DNA from 2 places in the Arthrobacter sp. BC5 genome. Region 2 is predicted to be linked to the other one. Evidence: riboswitches for the same ligand, from Rfam matches in the RefSeq annotation. Region 2 holds a riboswitch; the other holds the start of a gene.

Region 1 (7,221 bases), 720 kb from region 2:
TCGCCGACGAGGTCACCTTCCTCGGCGCGCACCTCGTACCGCACGGGGAGGACGCGGACGAGTACACCGACCTCGTCTGCGGCCCGATGCTCGACGCCGTCCTGCCCTACGTGCGCTGGGCCGACGTCTTCTGCGAGGCGGGGGCCTTCACCGCCGAGCAGTCCCGCCGGGTGCTCTCCGCGTGCGCCGACGCGGGCCTCGGACTGCGTGTGCACGGCAACCAGCTGGGGCAGGGCGACGGCGTGGCGCTCGCCGTCGAGTTCGGCGCCGCCAGCGTGGACCACGTCAACCACCTGTCCGACGCCGACGTCGACGCGCTCGCCGGCACCTGGGCGGGCGCGCCCTCCGTTCCCGGTACCGTTGCCACCTGCCTGCCCGCCTGTGATCTCTCGACGCGGCAGCCGTTCCCGCCCGCGCGGAGGCTGCTCGACGCCGGGGCGCAGCTCGCGATTGCCAGCAACTGCAATCCGGGGACGTCGTACACGAGTTCCATGGGCTTCTGCGTCGCCACCGCCGTCCTGCAGATGGGGCTGACCGTCCACGAGGCCGTCCGTGCGGCGACCTACGGGGGTGCGCTTGCGCTGCGGCGGCACACGGGCGACGACGTGGACGGACGCCGGGCCGTCGGCTCGCTCGCCGTCGGCCACCGGGCGGACCTGCAGCTGCTGAACGCGCCATCGGCCACGCACCTCGCCTACCGTCCCGGCATGCCGCTCGTCCACGCCGTCTGGAGGGCCGGCACCCGGGTGCGGTAGGCAGGCCGGACCGCGCGGTGGCTGGGAATCACGGGGCACCGCTGGGAGGATAGCGCCATGCCTGCCGAGTCCGCCTCCGCCTCCGCCTCCTCTGCGTCCGCTCCCGTCCTCGCGGACGCCCCCGCACCGAAGCGCCGCATCACCGCGGAGCTGCTGATCGTCTTCGGGCTGTCGCTCGGACAGTCCGCCGTGTACTCCACCGTGAACCTGGCGGAGAAGCTCTCGCGCGGCCCGCTCGCGGGCCAGACCACCACCCTGAATCCGGTGCTCGACGAGCGCCAGTACTTCGACCTCGCATATCAGCTCCTGGACATCCTCTTCGCGCTGGTGCCGGTGGCCCTCGTGCTGTTCCTGCTCAGCGGGCACGGCGCCTCCGCGTTCCGCCGCCTCGGTTTCACCTTCGAGAAGCCGCTGCGTACCGTCGGGTTCGGCGTCGGCCTGGCCGCGGTCATCGGCGTCGGCACCCTCGGGGTCTACGCCGGCGGCCGCGCCCTGGGCATCACCACGGCGCTGGTGCCCGCCGCGCTCGACGCCTACTGGTGGACCATCCCGGTCCTCGTGCTCTCGGCCGTCCGGCACGCGGTCCTCGAGGAGGTGATCGTGGTGGGATACCTGTTCCTCCGCCTGCGTGAGCTCGGCTGGTCGACGCCCGCGATCCTCCTCACGAGTTCGCTGGTCAGGGGCAGCTACCACCTCTACCAGGGCTTCGGCCCGTTCATCGGCAACGTGCTGATGGGGCTGCTCTTCGCCTGGTTCTACACGCGTACCCGCAGGGTCATGCCGCTCGTGGTCGCGCATGCGCTCATCGACATCACGGGATTCGTGGGATTCGCCCTGATCGGACCGGCCATCGGCATCGGCGGATGACGTGCCGGAGCAAGCCTCGCCGTCGCTGATTTGCGCACGACAATCATGACTAAATTATCGGAGAACCGCGGTGTTACCGTGATCCCATTCAGCGGGACGGCGGCTCCGACCGGGGGCCCCACCGGACCCTTCAGGAGGAATCATGAGTGTCGTCACCAGTGTCTCCGAGTGCAGCGTCCACAACTGCTCGTTCAACCGCGACGGCTGTACCGCCGTGGCCATCACGGTGTCGGGGAGCGAGGAGCACGCGTCCTGTGCCACCTTCATCGACACCTCCGTCAGTGGGGGGCTGCCCAAGATGCTGGCCCACGTCGGTGCCTGCCAGCGCTCGGAATGCAGCTACAACCACGACCTGCTGTGCGGTGCTCCGGCCGTCAAGGTGGGACCGGGCGCCGACGCAGCGGACTGCCTCACCTACACCCACGCCTGACCACCACGGCCAGTACGAGGAATGGACCGGACGATCGTCCGGTCCATTCGTCGTCCAGTGCCGACGAGGGCTAGATCTCGACGCGGCCGTTCTCGGTCTCGAACGTCACGGACATGATGCCCGGGGTGCCGTTCGGGGCGATCCACTGCACCTGCACGCCGTCGAGCGTCTCCTCGACGGCGGTGCCCAGCCACTCGGTCACCCGCTCCGAGGAACCGGCGATGGTCAGGCAATCCAGCTTGACGGCGGCCGGGCGTGCCTTCGAGGGGTGGAGGGACTCGGTGCCGTCATCCCAGCGCAGCAGGTAGGGGACCTGCGGATCCGCGATGAGCCCCTTGATGCCGATCTGCTGCCACGTCAGTTCCTGGCCGTCCGGGAACTTGCGGTTCCCCGGCACGGCGCTGCGGCCGAGGCGCTCCTCGAACGGTGCGAGATCGTCCACGGCCACGCACCAGCCCATCCAGCCGCCGCCCGCCTCGGAGCGCGCACGCACGGCCTGCCCGAACGGGGCCTTGTCCGACGCCGGGTGGTTCAGGACCTCCACGACCTCGAGGTACTGGCCGTTGACCAGCGGGAAGATCATGTTGCGGGTGCCGAAGCGCGGGTGCACACCACCTTTCACCGGCTCCACACCGAGCTTTGCGGCGATCCGGTCGGCCGTGGCGGAAAGTCCATCGGGTTCGCAGGCATATGAGACATGGTCCAGGCGCATGCCGATATTTTGGCACTAAGTGATCTGCGTCTCGACTTAGGCTCGCCTTACCGCCGCTCCCGGCCGTCGCGGGTGCATCGGAGGGAGCCGGTCCTGCTTCACGGAGGGTCATACGGGTTGCCGGATCCGCCGTGATGGGATTTCATGAAGGCAGGTCATGAGTGCCAGCACGAAGCCCCGGCTTGCTGGCCGGCAACCCTCCAACCGCGGTGGGGTGCCCCGGGTGAGGACCAGGTTCGGCGCTACTTCGGCGCCGTGCAAGCGCGGGCTCCTGCAGGGCCCGGTCTCCTGGAGCGGCGTGCACCGGCCGGAGCATCGGACCTCGGCGGAGCCCCTTGAACAGGGAGTACCATGTCCAACGATTGGTCCTTTGAGACACGCCAGATCCATGCCGGCCAGGTGCCGGATGCCGCCACGGGAGCGCGTGCGCTGCCCATCTACCAGACGTCGTCGTTCGTGTTCCCGAGCGCCGAGAGCGCCGCGAACCGGTTCTCGCTGACCGAACTCGCGCCCATCTACACCCGCATCGGGAATCCCACCCAGGAAGCGGTGGAGACGCGGATCGCGAGCCTGGAAGGCGGGGTCGGCGCGCTGCTGCTCGCCTCGGGCCAGGCGGCGGAGACCTTCGCCGTCCTCAACATCGCCGAGGCGGGGGACCACATCGTGGCGAGCCCCAGCCTCTACGGCGGCACGTACAACCTCTTCAAGCACACGCTGAAGAAGTTCGGCATCGAGACCACCTTCGTGCAGGACCCGGACGACCTCGAGCAGTGGCGGGATGCCGTTCGGCCCAACACCAAGCTCTTCTTCGGGGAGGTCGTCTCCAATCCCCGGCAGGACGTCCTCGACATCGAGGGCATCAGCGCCGTCGCCCACGAGCACGGGATCCCCCTGATCGTGGACAACACCCTGTCCACCCCGTATCTGATCCGGCCGATCGAGTGGGGCGCGGACATCGTGGTCCACTCGGCGACCAAGTACCTGGGCGGGCACGGCAACGCCATCGCCGGGGTCATCGTCGATTCGGGCAACTTCGACTTCGCACAGCACCCCGAACGGTTCCCGGGGTTCAACACGCCGGACGAGAGCTACCACGGGCTCGTCTACGCGCGGGACCTCGGCGTCGGCAGCGCGCTCGGCGCGAACCTCGCGTACATCCTGAAGGCGCGCGTCCAGCTCCTGCGCGATCTCGGCGCCTCCGTCTCCCCGTTCAACGCGTTCCTCATCGCGCAGGGACTGGAGACCCTCAGCCTGCGCGTCGAGCGCCACGTGCAGAACGCCCAGGCCGTCGCCGAGTGGCTCGAGGGTCACGACGACGTCGAGCGCGTCTCCTACGCGGGCCTCGCCTCGAGCCCCTGGTACGAGCGCGGGAGGAAGTACGGACGGAACGGCACGGGCGCGATCGTCAGCTTCGACATCGTCGGAGGGCTCGAGGCGGGCAAGCGCTTCGTGGACGGTCTCGAACTGCACTCCCACGTCGCGAACGTGGGAGACGTCCGCTCGCTCGTCATCCATCCGGCGTCCACCACGCACAGCCAGCTCGGGGCGGAAGCACAGCTCACCGCGGGAGTGCGCCCGGGCCTCGTCCGCCTGTCGGTGGGACTGGAGAACATCACCGACATCCTCGCCGACCTCGACGCGGGCTTCCGCGCCGCCAAAGGAGCCTAGCCCTTCGTGACCACCTACCCTCCTGCTCCGCTGTACCCCGGGATCGACGGCACGCGCCCTTCGGGGGACGGGCTCCTGCGCATCGCGTCGATCGGTCCGCTGGCCCTGGAGACCGGGGGCGGGCTGCCCGAGGTGCAGCTCGCCTTCGAGACCTGGGGCAGGCTGAACCGGGATGCCTCGAACGCCGTGCTCGTGCAGCACGCCCTGACGGGCAGCTCGCACGTGGCGCGCGGCGCCTCGGAGGAGGAGGGCTGGTGGGACTCGCTCGTGGGACCCGGCCGCACGGTGGACACCGACCGCTACTTCGTGGTGTCGATCAATATGCTGGGAGGCTGCTACGGCTCGACGGGGCCGGCGAGCCTCGCTCCCGACGGCACGCCCTGGGGATCGCGTTTCCCCTTCGTCACCATCCGCGATTCCGTGCGGGCCGAGGCCCTGCTCGCCGACCAGCTCGGCATCGGGCAGTGGCACTCGGTGCTCGGCGGGTCCATGGGAGGGGCGCGTGCCCTCGAATGGGCCCTGATGTATCCGCAGCGCGTCCAGCGCTGCGCCGTCATCGCCTGCACCGCCGCCAGCTCGGCCGAACAGATAGCGTTCGCCCAGGCGCAGCTGCAGGCGATCCGGCTCGATCCCGCCTACCGCGGCGGCGACTACTACGACGGCCCGCATCCGGATGCGGGCCTCGGCCTCGCCCGCCGCATCGCGCACATCACCTACCGATCGGAACGGGAGCTCGAAGCGCGCTTCGGCCGCGCGGAACAGGACGCCGAGCAGGCCTTCGGGTCCGCGCGGCCGGCCGAGCGCGGCCGCTACCAGGTCGAGAGCTACCTCGACCACCAGGCGGAGAAACTGGTGGACCGGTTCGACGCCAACAGCTACGCGATCCTGACCGAGGCGCTCATGAGCCACGACGCCGCACGGGACCGGGGGAGCCTGGACGACGCGCTCGGCGCCGCGACGTCTGACTTCTTCATCGCCGCCGTCGACACGGACCGGCTCTACTTCCCGGAGCAGTCCCTGCGGCTCGCGGACGGACTGCCCGGGGAGGTCCCCGTCCACATGATCTCCTCGCCCGTGGGGCACGACGCCTTCCTGACCCAGATCCACCAGCTCGACGGCCGGCTCCGCACCGCCTTCTACGCGCAGTAGCAGTCCACGGTTGGGTTTCCCCGGACGGGCACCTAGTCTTGGAGCTAAGCCTGCTTAGGAGTTCACGGCAGGCACGTCCGAGGCCGACGCCCCGGACTCATCGACGGACGTTGAAGAGGAGCTGTTCATGGAACTGAGCACCATTGGCTGGAACCAGGAAGCACGCGACAAGATCCTGCTCGACTCCGACCGCGCTCTCCAGGGCGCGGTCCGCGAGGCCGTGGAGACGATGGACGGGAAGTCCCGCGACGAGATCTACGAATTCCTCTTCCAGAAGCTGCAGCCGCAGTTCGTCGACTTCAAGCCCGGGCCCGATCTCAGCGCGTGCGCCGACGCCGTGGCCAACGGTGAGGTCTCGCTCGACAGCTGAACCAACGGCTGCGCTGGGCCCGCGAGAGTACAGGAACGACCGGCCGGGAGAGCTTCGGCCGGTCGTTCCTGTCGGTCCGGCCGCTTCCTGTCGTTCCGACGGGGAAACCGGCCGGACCGCCGGGCCGTCCGTATCAGTCCCCAGCGCCCGGGGGCATCCCCGGCCCGAAGATCGGCGACGGTTCGAGACGCTTTGCGGTCACGCCGTCGCCCGAGGACTGGTGCCGGAGGCGCCGCAGCACCCACGGGACGAAGTACTCGCGGGCCCACACGAGGTCCTCGGCGCGGGCCTTGCGCCAGGAGCGGGCCGGGAGGTCCTTCGGGAGGAGCGGCTCGAGGGTATGCCGGACGGCCAGGGTGTCGAGGACCATCGCGGCGATGGTGTGGTGTCCCAGCGGCGAGAAGTGCAGGCGGTCCGAGGACCACATCTGCGGGTTCCTGAGCTGCCGCAACGCCCACATGTCCGCGATGACCGCTTCGTGGCGTGCCGCGACGGTGCGCAGGTTCTCGTTGAAGATGGCGGTCTTCGACCGGATGCTGCCCAGCACGGTCTCCCGTACGTCCGGGCCGGTGAAGAGGACCACCGTGGCGCCCGAGGCCGCCAGGGTCGCGACGACGGCGTCGAGCTTCTCCGCGAGCAGATCCGGATCCCCGCCCGGGCGCAGGAGGTCGTTGCCGCCGGCCGAGAGGGTGACGAGGTCCGGCCGCAGGGCCAGGGCCGGTTCCACCTGCTGGTCGATGATCTGCTGCAGCAGGCGCCCCCTGACCGCGAGATTCGCGTAGGCGAAGCCTGCCTGCCCGCGGGACAGTTCCTCGGCCACCCTGTCCGCCCAGCCGCGGTTTCCGCCGACGCTCGCCGGGTTGGGGTCCCCGATCCCCTCGGTGAAGGAATCGCCCAGGGCCACATACCTCTGCCACGGGTGCGGCTCGGGGTTCAGGCTCGGATCGATCATCGGACCGTTCGGGATCGGGGCCGGGCCGCTCGAGGGCGTGGGCGTGGTCGGCAGGGAGGATCGGGCGTCGGCAGTGCTCACCCGACCATTCTCCCAACTCGGGCCTCCCGTGAGTCAACGCCCGGTGTCGTGCCAAGATAGGAACCATGACCGAACCTGCCCCTGGCGCAGCCGCGCCCTCCACGAGTTCCTGGGACCCCGTGGTCCTGTGGTCGAAGCCGGAGTCCGAGCGGGCAGGCACGCCCCTGCTCGTCCTGTTCCACGGCTACATGGCCAACGAGGAGGACCTCATGGGCCTCACCGACCACCTGCCCACGG
Region 2 (7,221 bases):
AAGCTCCGCGCACAGGACGGTCGCTTTGGGGGCGGCGGATCTTCGTTCACCTGAGAAGTTTGAGGGGCCCGAAGGTCAGGCGCGGCTGCCGGTGTCGGGCGCTAAAAGGAAAGCGGGACGGCGCAGGCGAGAGCCATCCTCACAGATCCACACACGATGGCTAGGAGCATGTCGCTGCTGTGAAGGTCACTGGTGCGGCTCCAGCACGGTGTGTGCTTCTCTGCTCGATCGGTGGTGAAGCGAGCCCTGGCCAGCTTTTCACAGGGCGTATTGCCCCCAATGCTCCTTCGCGGGCGGGGGAGAGAACCTGGTGCCCCGGTGTACTAGTGCGGATGGGTCATCCACCTGTGGTCGGGTGGAGCCCGAAGGGTGGAGCTCAAAGCCGTCCACCTGTGGTTGAGCCATAAGTTGTAGGGTTCTGCTGTTAGAGGACTGCTTGTTCCTGTTGTGGAACTCCCGGTACAGTGGGCGTTGCAACGGGCAGTAGCCCCGCGAAGTTAGCCTGGCAGTCTTCCGGATGGTATGACGAGCCAGGCTCGCGCATTTAAAGCCTGCGCACCTGGCCGATGAGCGGTTCCGCCTCAGCTCTCCAGGGTCCACCTTTCTGGAAGCACCACGCGACGGCGTCTGCGACCCACAGCAGGGGTTCTTCGGTGCGGCGCATATGCCTGTATTCCAGTGTGGTGTTGCCGCGGGTTTTCAGTTCGGCGTGGATGATCCGCCGGTCGGCTGCTGCGAGGGAGTCGTCCTGCTCGAGCACGAGGCGTTCTGCTTCGACGTCACACAGGTCCTGGATCAGGGCTCCCAGGCAGGCGGGTCGGGCGACCTTGTCGGGCTGGCCATCAACGATGTACACGACGGTCTTCACCCCGGTTCGGGCCGCGCCTTTGAGGAACGCCCGCCTGGTTGCGTCCCTCTCACTGTTGAAGTGCACCGAGGAGCTGCCCTTGTACCGCAGGCTCCTGATCGCGGAACGCGTTGCGGTAACGTCCGCCGGCGAGATGACCGCGGCCGCGATGTAGTAGGTGCCTGCCTTGGACTCGTCCACGAACACGTGGGAGCGGCGCGGCAGATCCAAAGGCATGGATCGACCCTACCGGCGCCCGACCTCACTTCCCCGACGGGGAGGGGTGAGAGGTGTCTGATCCTGTCCACTCGAACTAGGACCACAAGACGCTTGGGCTGGCCACGGACTGGAGTGGGTGCAGTTTGTCGGCTCTCGACCGGGTTCACAATTCCGATCCCTGCTCGCCGAAAATGCCTTCCAGCTGAGCAGTCATTCCCTGATCGTTGGATCGAGCGTTCTGTGCCTAGGCAGGGGCGAGACTAATGGCGAGAGCGACTGCGCCAACGCCCAGCAGTGCGACGCAAGCGGCGAGAACAAGCAATGGCCATGCCCCGAACGGCATGTGCGGCGTCTGAAACTGATCACGGCGGAAAGCCCGATAACGTCGCTGGGATGTAGTCCACATCAGTCCCGCTCCGATGACCCCTATCAGACCCATACCCGCCCAGAGCGGATTGCCGAGTAGTTCCGGCAGCAACCGGAAGGCCACCAGTGAACTCAGTGCAACCGACAGTGCTGTTCGCCTCCACGCCAGTGCCGTTCGCTCCGCGGGCAGACCAGCATCGAGGAGATCAGAACCTTCCTCCGAGTTCGGGCTCACGCCAACACAGTCCCGATGATGACGCACACTCCGGCAGCGCAAATCAGGACGGTAATGATGAGTCCCGCGATCGAGCTGGGGAGGGAGCGTTTTTGGCGCAGCGCCTGCTCGGTACCCAGCCAGCCAAACCATGCTTGAACTGGGGCTAGAACCCCGGCAGTGAGCAGCAGGAACGAGGCCGTCAGACGGAACCCGGGGTGAAGGCCGAGCCCGAACACCTCGAGAGCTACCCCTCCGGCGATCAGGGCCAGGGCCGTGCGGATCCATGCAAGGAACGTTCGCTCATTGGCCAGGGTGAAGCGGGGGTCTGGGTCTTCGCCAACGCTGAAGAGCTTCCGCGGAAAGCGTTGATCACTCATGTAAATCTCTCCAAACGGGTCGGCTCAGGCTTCGATCCTATGAGCGAGACAAGGTGGTCAACGACACGTGAACGAGCCTCGTCGGGCGCACCGCGGGGGAATCAATTGTCGGCGGCAGTACCCCGGTAGGCCTCGTCCCTGTTCGCGGTTGCCAGGTGCAGATCACTGCGTTTCGAGGCCGGCCATCAAATCCCGGCTTGTTACGGGCAGCATTTTTGAGCAGGAGGGTCGAGTCGTCCATGATGGTGCACAGCCCCTCCGATTGGTGCTCAGCCTTTTGGCTGTGGAGGGGACGTGCCTGCGTCACCGGTGGATTTAGAGCCCTAAGCCACACCATCCAGAGCAGCTGAGAGACCTGCCTCCATGACGCTGCAGCTTCCCCCGGATTCCTTGTCCGGAAAGGTGCTAATGGCAGGACCGATGGAAAGGAAAGCATCATGACACTCGATCGCATCTCCACCAGCCACGCCGGCTCGCTGCCGCGCACACCGGAACTGATCGCCGCCAACGCCGCCCGCACCTTTGCCGAGGACGGGTTCACCCTGGAACGGACACCCGAATTCGAAGGACTGCTCACGACTGCCGTGGTGGACCTCGTCCAACGCCAGAAGGAGTTCGGGATCACGATCCCGGGCGATGGCGAGTACGGCAAGGCGATGTCCAACCCGGTCGATTACGGAGCCTGGTGGACCTACAGCTTCCAGCGCACCGCCGGCCTGGAACTGACGGACTTCAATCCGATCCTCGCCGAGCCCGTCCGTAGCGAGCCCGGCGCCATCCGGCTGACCTCGTTCGCCGACCGGCGTGACTGGACCCGCTTCGCGGCGGCCTACCAGGATCCCGAGAGCGGCATCCAGATCGGCAAGAACGCCACGGCCTTTCCGTCCGCAACCGGGCCGATCTCGTACACCGGGCGTGCTGCACTGGCCAGCGACATCACGAACCTCAAAGCGGGGTTGGGCGCTGCGGGCATTCCGACAGGATTCATCACGGCCCTCTCACCCGGGTCCGCGAGCAGGATCGGCAACGACTACTACGCCACGGAGGAGGAGTTCATCTACGCCTGGGCCGATGTCCTGCGCGAGGAGTACAAGGCCATCGTCGAAGCAGGCCTGATCGTGCAGATCGACGATCCGTCCATCGCGGAGAACTGGGACCAGATCAACCCCGAACCCTCCATCGAGGACTACCAGAAGTTCACCCGGATCCGGGTCGAGGCGCTGAACTATGCGCTGCGGGGACTACCCGAGGAACAGGTCCGGTTCCACGTCTGCTGGGGATCCTGGCACGGCCCGCACACCACGGACATCGAGTTTCGCCACATCGTGGACCTTGTACTGGGCATCAACGCCGGTTCGTACTCCTTCGAGGCAGCCAACGCCCGCCACGAACACGAATGGACCCTCTGGCAGGACGTCGACCTTCCCGCCGGGAAGGTGCTGGTTCCCGGCGTCGTCTCCCACGCGACCAACGTCGTCGAGCACCCTGAACTGGTCGCCCAGCGCATCGAGCGCTTCGCCGCACTCGTAGGTCGGGAGAATGTCGTGGCCTCCACCGACTGCGGGCTGGGCGGAAGGATCCACCCGCAGATCGCCGCCGCCAAACTCGAGTCCCTGGGGCGCGGCGCGCAGATCGCAACGGAGCGGCTCTTCGCCCGCTCCTCGACATCGATCTAGCCGCCCGCACAGAGCAAGGCAAAGGACGAGGCAGGGGATAAGGCCGCGGACAAGGCTGAGGACAAGTAGGGGAAACACCAACGGGACGGCACATCGATGATGTGTCGTCCCGTTGGATTTGAAGCGTCTGCTTCAGAGGAGACAGCTACCGCTATCAGAAGCGGTGGGCTGCTGGTCAGTTGGTGAGCGCGGTTTCCTGTGCCTGTGTTTGCTGCCAGGTGTTCCAGCCGAGGTAACTGCCGTCGAGTTCGACGACGTCGTAGCCCGCCCGGCGGAGGGCACTGGCAGCGACGGAGTTCCGCAAGCCGCTCTGGCAGTAGGTGACGATCGTCCCTTCGGTGGGGACTTCGTCGAGGTGCCACATGACCCGCCCGCCGTTGAGCTGGTGAGCCCCGGGGACGTGGCCGGCGCTGTGCTCGGTGCGGTTGCGGACGTCGAGGATCATCGCGGCGTCGACCTCTGCGAGGTCTTCGGGCTGCACGAGGGCGGGCGTGGTGGTGGGCAGCCCGTCGATGCTGGTGACGTACCCGGCGACATTGTCGATGCCGACGCGGACGAGGTGGTCCCAGATCTCCTGCGCGTGGTCCTGACTGGCGGCCAGCAGGACGAGCGGGTTCTTGTCCGTCTCGGGGTTCACGACCCACGCCCCGTAGGTCGCGATCGCGGCACTTGCCGGAATGTTCAGGGAGCGAGTCACCGTCCCGGCGTGGACCTCGTTCGCGGAGCGGGTGTCGATGAACGTCACCGTGTCCGCGGCGATACCAGCAGCGACCTGGTCCTTGTCCAGCTCGGTCAGCGGTACACGCTCACCCATGACGGCCGGTCCCTGCCGGTTCTCGCGCTTCATGCGTCCGAAGTAGGCGTGGGCGTCGGGCTGCCCGTCGAGGAGTTCGTTGATGAAACCCTGCTCGTCGTTCGCGGCCAGGTACGGGCCCCACCAGGAGTAGAGACGCTCATACCCGACGGTGGTGGACGGGATCGCACCGAGGGCCTTGCCGCAGGCGCTGCCGGCACCGTGGGCGGGGTGGACCTGGACGTGGTCGGGCAGGGTCAGGAACTTCTCCTGCAGGCTCTTGAACAGCTGCTTCGCACCCTCGAAGCGCGTGTCGACGCCGCCGGCGGCCTCATCAAGGAGGTCGGGGCGGCCGAGATCGCCGGAGAACACGAAGTCACCCGAGAGCAGGTAGCCGGGCTTGTCGCTGAACGCCCCGTCGGTGACGAGGAAGGACAGGTGCTCCGGGGTGTGTCCGGGAGTGTGAAGGGCGCGCAGGGTGATGTTGCCCAGGGTGATGGTGTCCCCGTCATGGAGCCGGGTGCCCTCGAACTCGTACTGCCAGTCCGGTCCGCCTTCACCGGAGACGTAGATCTCCGCCCCGGTCGCCGCGGCGAGTTCTCGTGTGCCCGAGAGGTAGTCGGCGTGGATGTGGGTCTCGGTGACGGCCACGATCTTCATGTTGTTCTTCGCCGCGAGGTCCTGGTAGACCGCAATGTCACGGCGCCCATCGACCACGACCGCTTCACCCTTGGCCTGGCAACCGATCAGGTAACTGGCCTGGGCGAGGTCTTCGTCGTAAATACGCTCGATCAGCATCTAGTGCTCTCCTTCATCAATTCGGGAATCTGACGCCCGTAGGAACTACTCCTGATACCCCATGGGGTATCCTCTGGACTCCATCGTAATACCCCAGGGGGTATGTTGCAAGGCGAGTGCTGCCGGTGCCGAGCGGGTGCGTGGATCCAGTAGTGGAGGGGCGCGTAGCGGGCCAAGGGCGGGCGGGGGTGACCCTGTGGCCGGGCAGGATGTCGGCCTGTGTGGTGACGCCGGCGGGGGTGATAGGCAGGACCGGACCTGATCGGGGTCCGAGCGCGACCTGATGGGCCGAAAGCGGCTCCGTTGCGGACTAGCGCCGTTTGAAGATTCGCTGCAGGAAACTTGGTGCTGCCGGTGGAGCTGCGTGTCCTGCGCATCGTTGCGCCTGGGGTACTCCGCGGAGTACCTGGTCGACGTGCTGCCCGCAACCCGCCCACGTCGTCTTCCCGCACGTCTTGCAGGTCACAGCACGACACATGATGGCTCCTTTGGTGGTGATTCGTACACGCTTCGCATTATACCCCCGGGGGTATCAGCGCGGTAGGGGTGCCTGGAATTCTGCAGGCCCGGCTGGCCTTTCAGGTCATCCGTGACACTGGAGTATGCGAAGGGGGTCCTGCAGCTGGGCCATGTCATCGAATCGGAGGGACGATCACGTTGGTGCGTCGAGGGGATTCCGCAATGTCCACTGCTGAAACGGGCGCAGGCCACGGAGCGGGAGCCGATCGTGAGCAGTCTGCGGAGATCAGCATGGCCAGGCGCACGGTGCTGTCCGGGTTCCTCTTCGGCTGCGGAATCGCGGCGTCGATCATTGACCTGTTTGTCTTCCATCTGGGTTTGCAGTGGCACCACTTCTATGACCTGTCCACCACCGAGGTGGCGCTGACTGCTGACGGTTTCTTCCATGCGTTCGGGTGGTTCATCACCATCTGGGGTTTGTTCCTGCTGGCTGATGTCCGGCGCCGGAGCGAGGTGGCATGGAAGCGATGGAGCGGGGGGGTGATCACCGGGATCGGGTTCTTCCAGCTCTTCGACGGCGTCGTCGATCACAAGGTGCTGCGCATCCACCAGATCCGTTACGGCGTGGAGTTATTGCCCTATGACATCGCCTGGCTGGGCTCGGCGGTCATACTCCTGCTGATTGGCCTGTTCGTGTTGTGGCGCACCCACGTTCCTCATCAGTCCGCGGGCCAGGAGGGCCCGTAATGCATCACGACACTGCCGTATCCGGGTGGATGCTGTTCGAGGCCGTCGCCGCCCTCACTCTGGTGATCGCCGCCCTCGGGTACAGCTCTGGGCTGTGGGCGGCCCGGGGCCGCAGCCGGTGGCCGGGACGCCGCACGCTGTTCTGGTATGTGGGACTGGGGTGTGTCGGGGCCGGGTTGACCGGTCCGATTGCCGACGCCGCGCACACCAGTTTCACCGCCCACATGGGCGCACACCTGCTCGTGGGGATGATCGGTCCGGCGCTGCTGGTGCTGGCCGCTCCGGTCACCCTCGCGCTGCGCGCGCTGCCCGCGGAGCGGGCACGGGTCCTGTCGCGGGTCCTGTCCGGCCCGGTCGTGCGCGTCCTGACTCACCCTGTGACCGCCGGGATCCTCAACGCAGGAGGGTTGTGGTTGCTCTACACCACGGGCCTCTATGAGCTGATGCACGCCTCGGTGCTGGTGCACGCGTTGGTGCACACCCACATCCTCGCTGCCGGCGATCTTTTCACCGCCTCCTTGATCGGGGTCGACCCGAACCGGCACCGCGCCTCGATCGTGGTGCGGTCGGTGGTGCTGGTCCTCTTTATCGCCGCCCACTCCATCCTGGCCAAGTGGCTCTACGTCCATCCGCCGGCCGGGGTCCAGGCCGCTGACGCTGAGGTCGGCGCGCAGTTGATGTACTACGGCGGTGACGTCGTGGACATCGCACTGATCATCCTG

Evidence for each region. Region 2 has a riboswitch for S-adenosylmethionine ahead of AC1MFI_RS13975 (cobalamin-independent methionine synthase II family protein). Riboswitches for the same ligand answer to the same signal wherever they lie in the genome.
Region 1: another riboswitch for S-adenosylmethionine. It lies ahead of AC1MFI_RS17335 (bifunctional o-acetylhomoserine/o-acetylserine sulfhydrylase); the one in region 2 lies ahead of AC1MFI_RS13975 (cobalamin-independent methionine synthase II family protein).

What each region holds. Positions count from the first base shown of each region.
Region 1 is NZ_CM155273.1:3,701,215-3,708,435, reverse strand. It holds gene hutI (imidazolonepropionase) at 1-755, shown strand, start outside; gene AC1MFI_RS17350 (CPBP family intramembrane glutamic endopeptidase) at 813-1,622, shown strand; gene AC1MFI_RS17345 (DUF1540 domain-containing protein) at 1,765-2,052, shown strand; gene AC1MFI_RS17340 (VOC family protein) at 2,123-2,764, opposite strand; SAM riboswitch class IV at 2,918-3,034, shown strand; gene AC1MFI_RS17335 (bifunctional o-acetylhomoserine/o-acetylserine sulfhydrylase) at 3,116-4,432, shown strand; gene metX (homoserine O-acetyltransferase MetX) at 4,439-5,581, shown strand; gene AC1MFI_RS17325 (hypothetical protein) at 5,709-5,951, shown strand; gene AC1MFI_RS17320 (SGNH/GDSL hydrolase family protein) at 6,085-6,903, opposite strand; gene AC1MFI_RS17315 (alpha/beta hydrolase) at 7,050-7,221, shown strand, end outside.
Region 2 is NZ_CM155273.1:2,977,677-2,984,897, forward strand. It holds gene AC1MFI_RS13960 (hypothetical protein) at 545-1,084, opposite strand; gene AC1MFI_RS13965 (DUF202 domain-containing protein) at 1,311-1,694, opposite strand; gene AC1MFI_RS13970 (YidH family protein) at 1,664-2,026, opposite strand; SAM riboswitch class I at 2,357-2,453, shown strand; gene AC1MFI_RS13975 (cobalamin-independent methionine synthase II family protein) at 2,464-3,702, shown strand; gene AC1MFI_RS13980 (MBL fold metallo-hydrolase) at 3,878-5,293, opposite strand; gene AC1MFI_RS13985 (DUF2243 domain-containing protein) at 5,975-6,499, shown strand; gene AC1MFI_RS13990 (cytochrome c oxidase assembly protein) at 6,499-7,221, shown strand, end outside.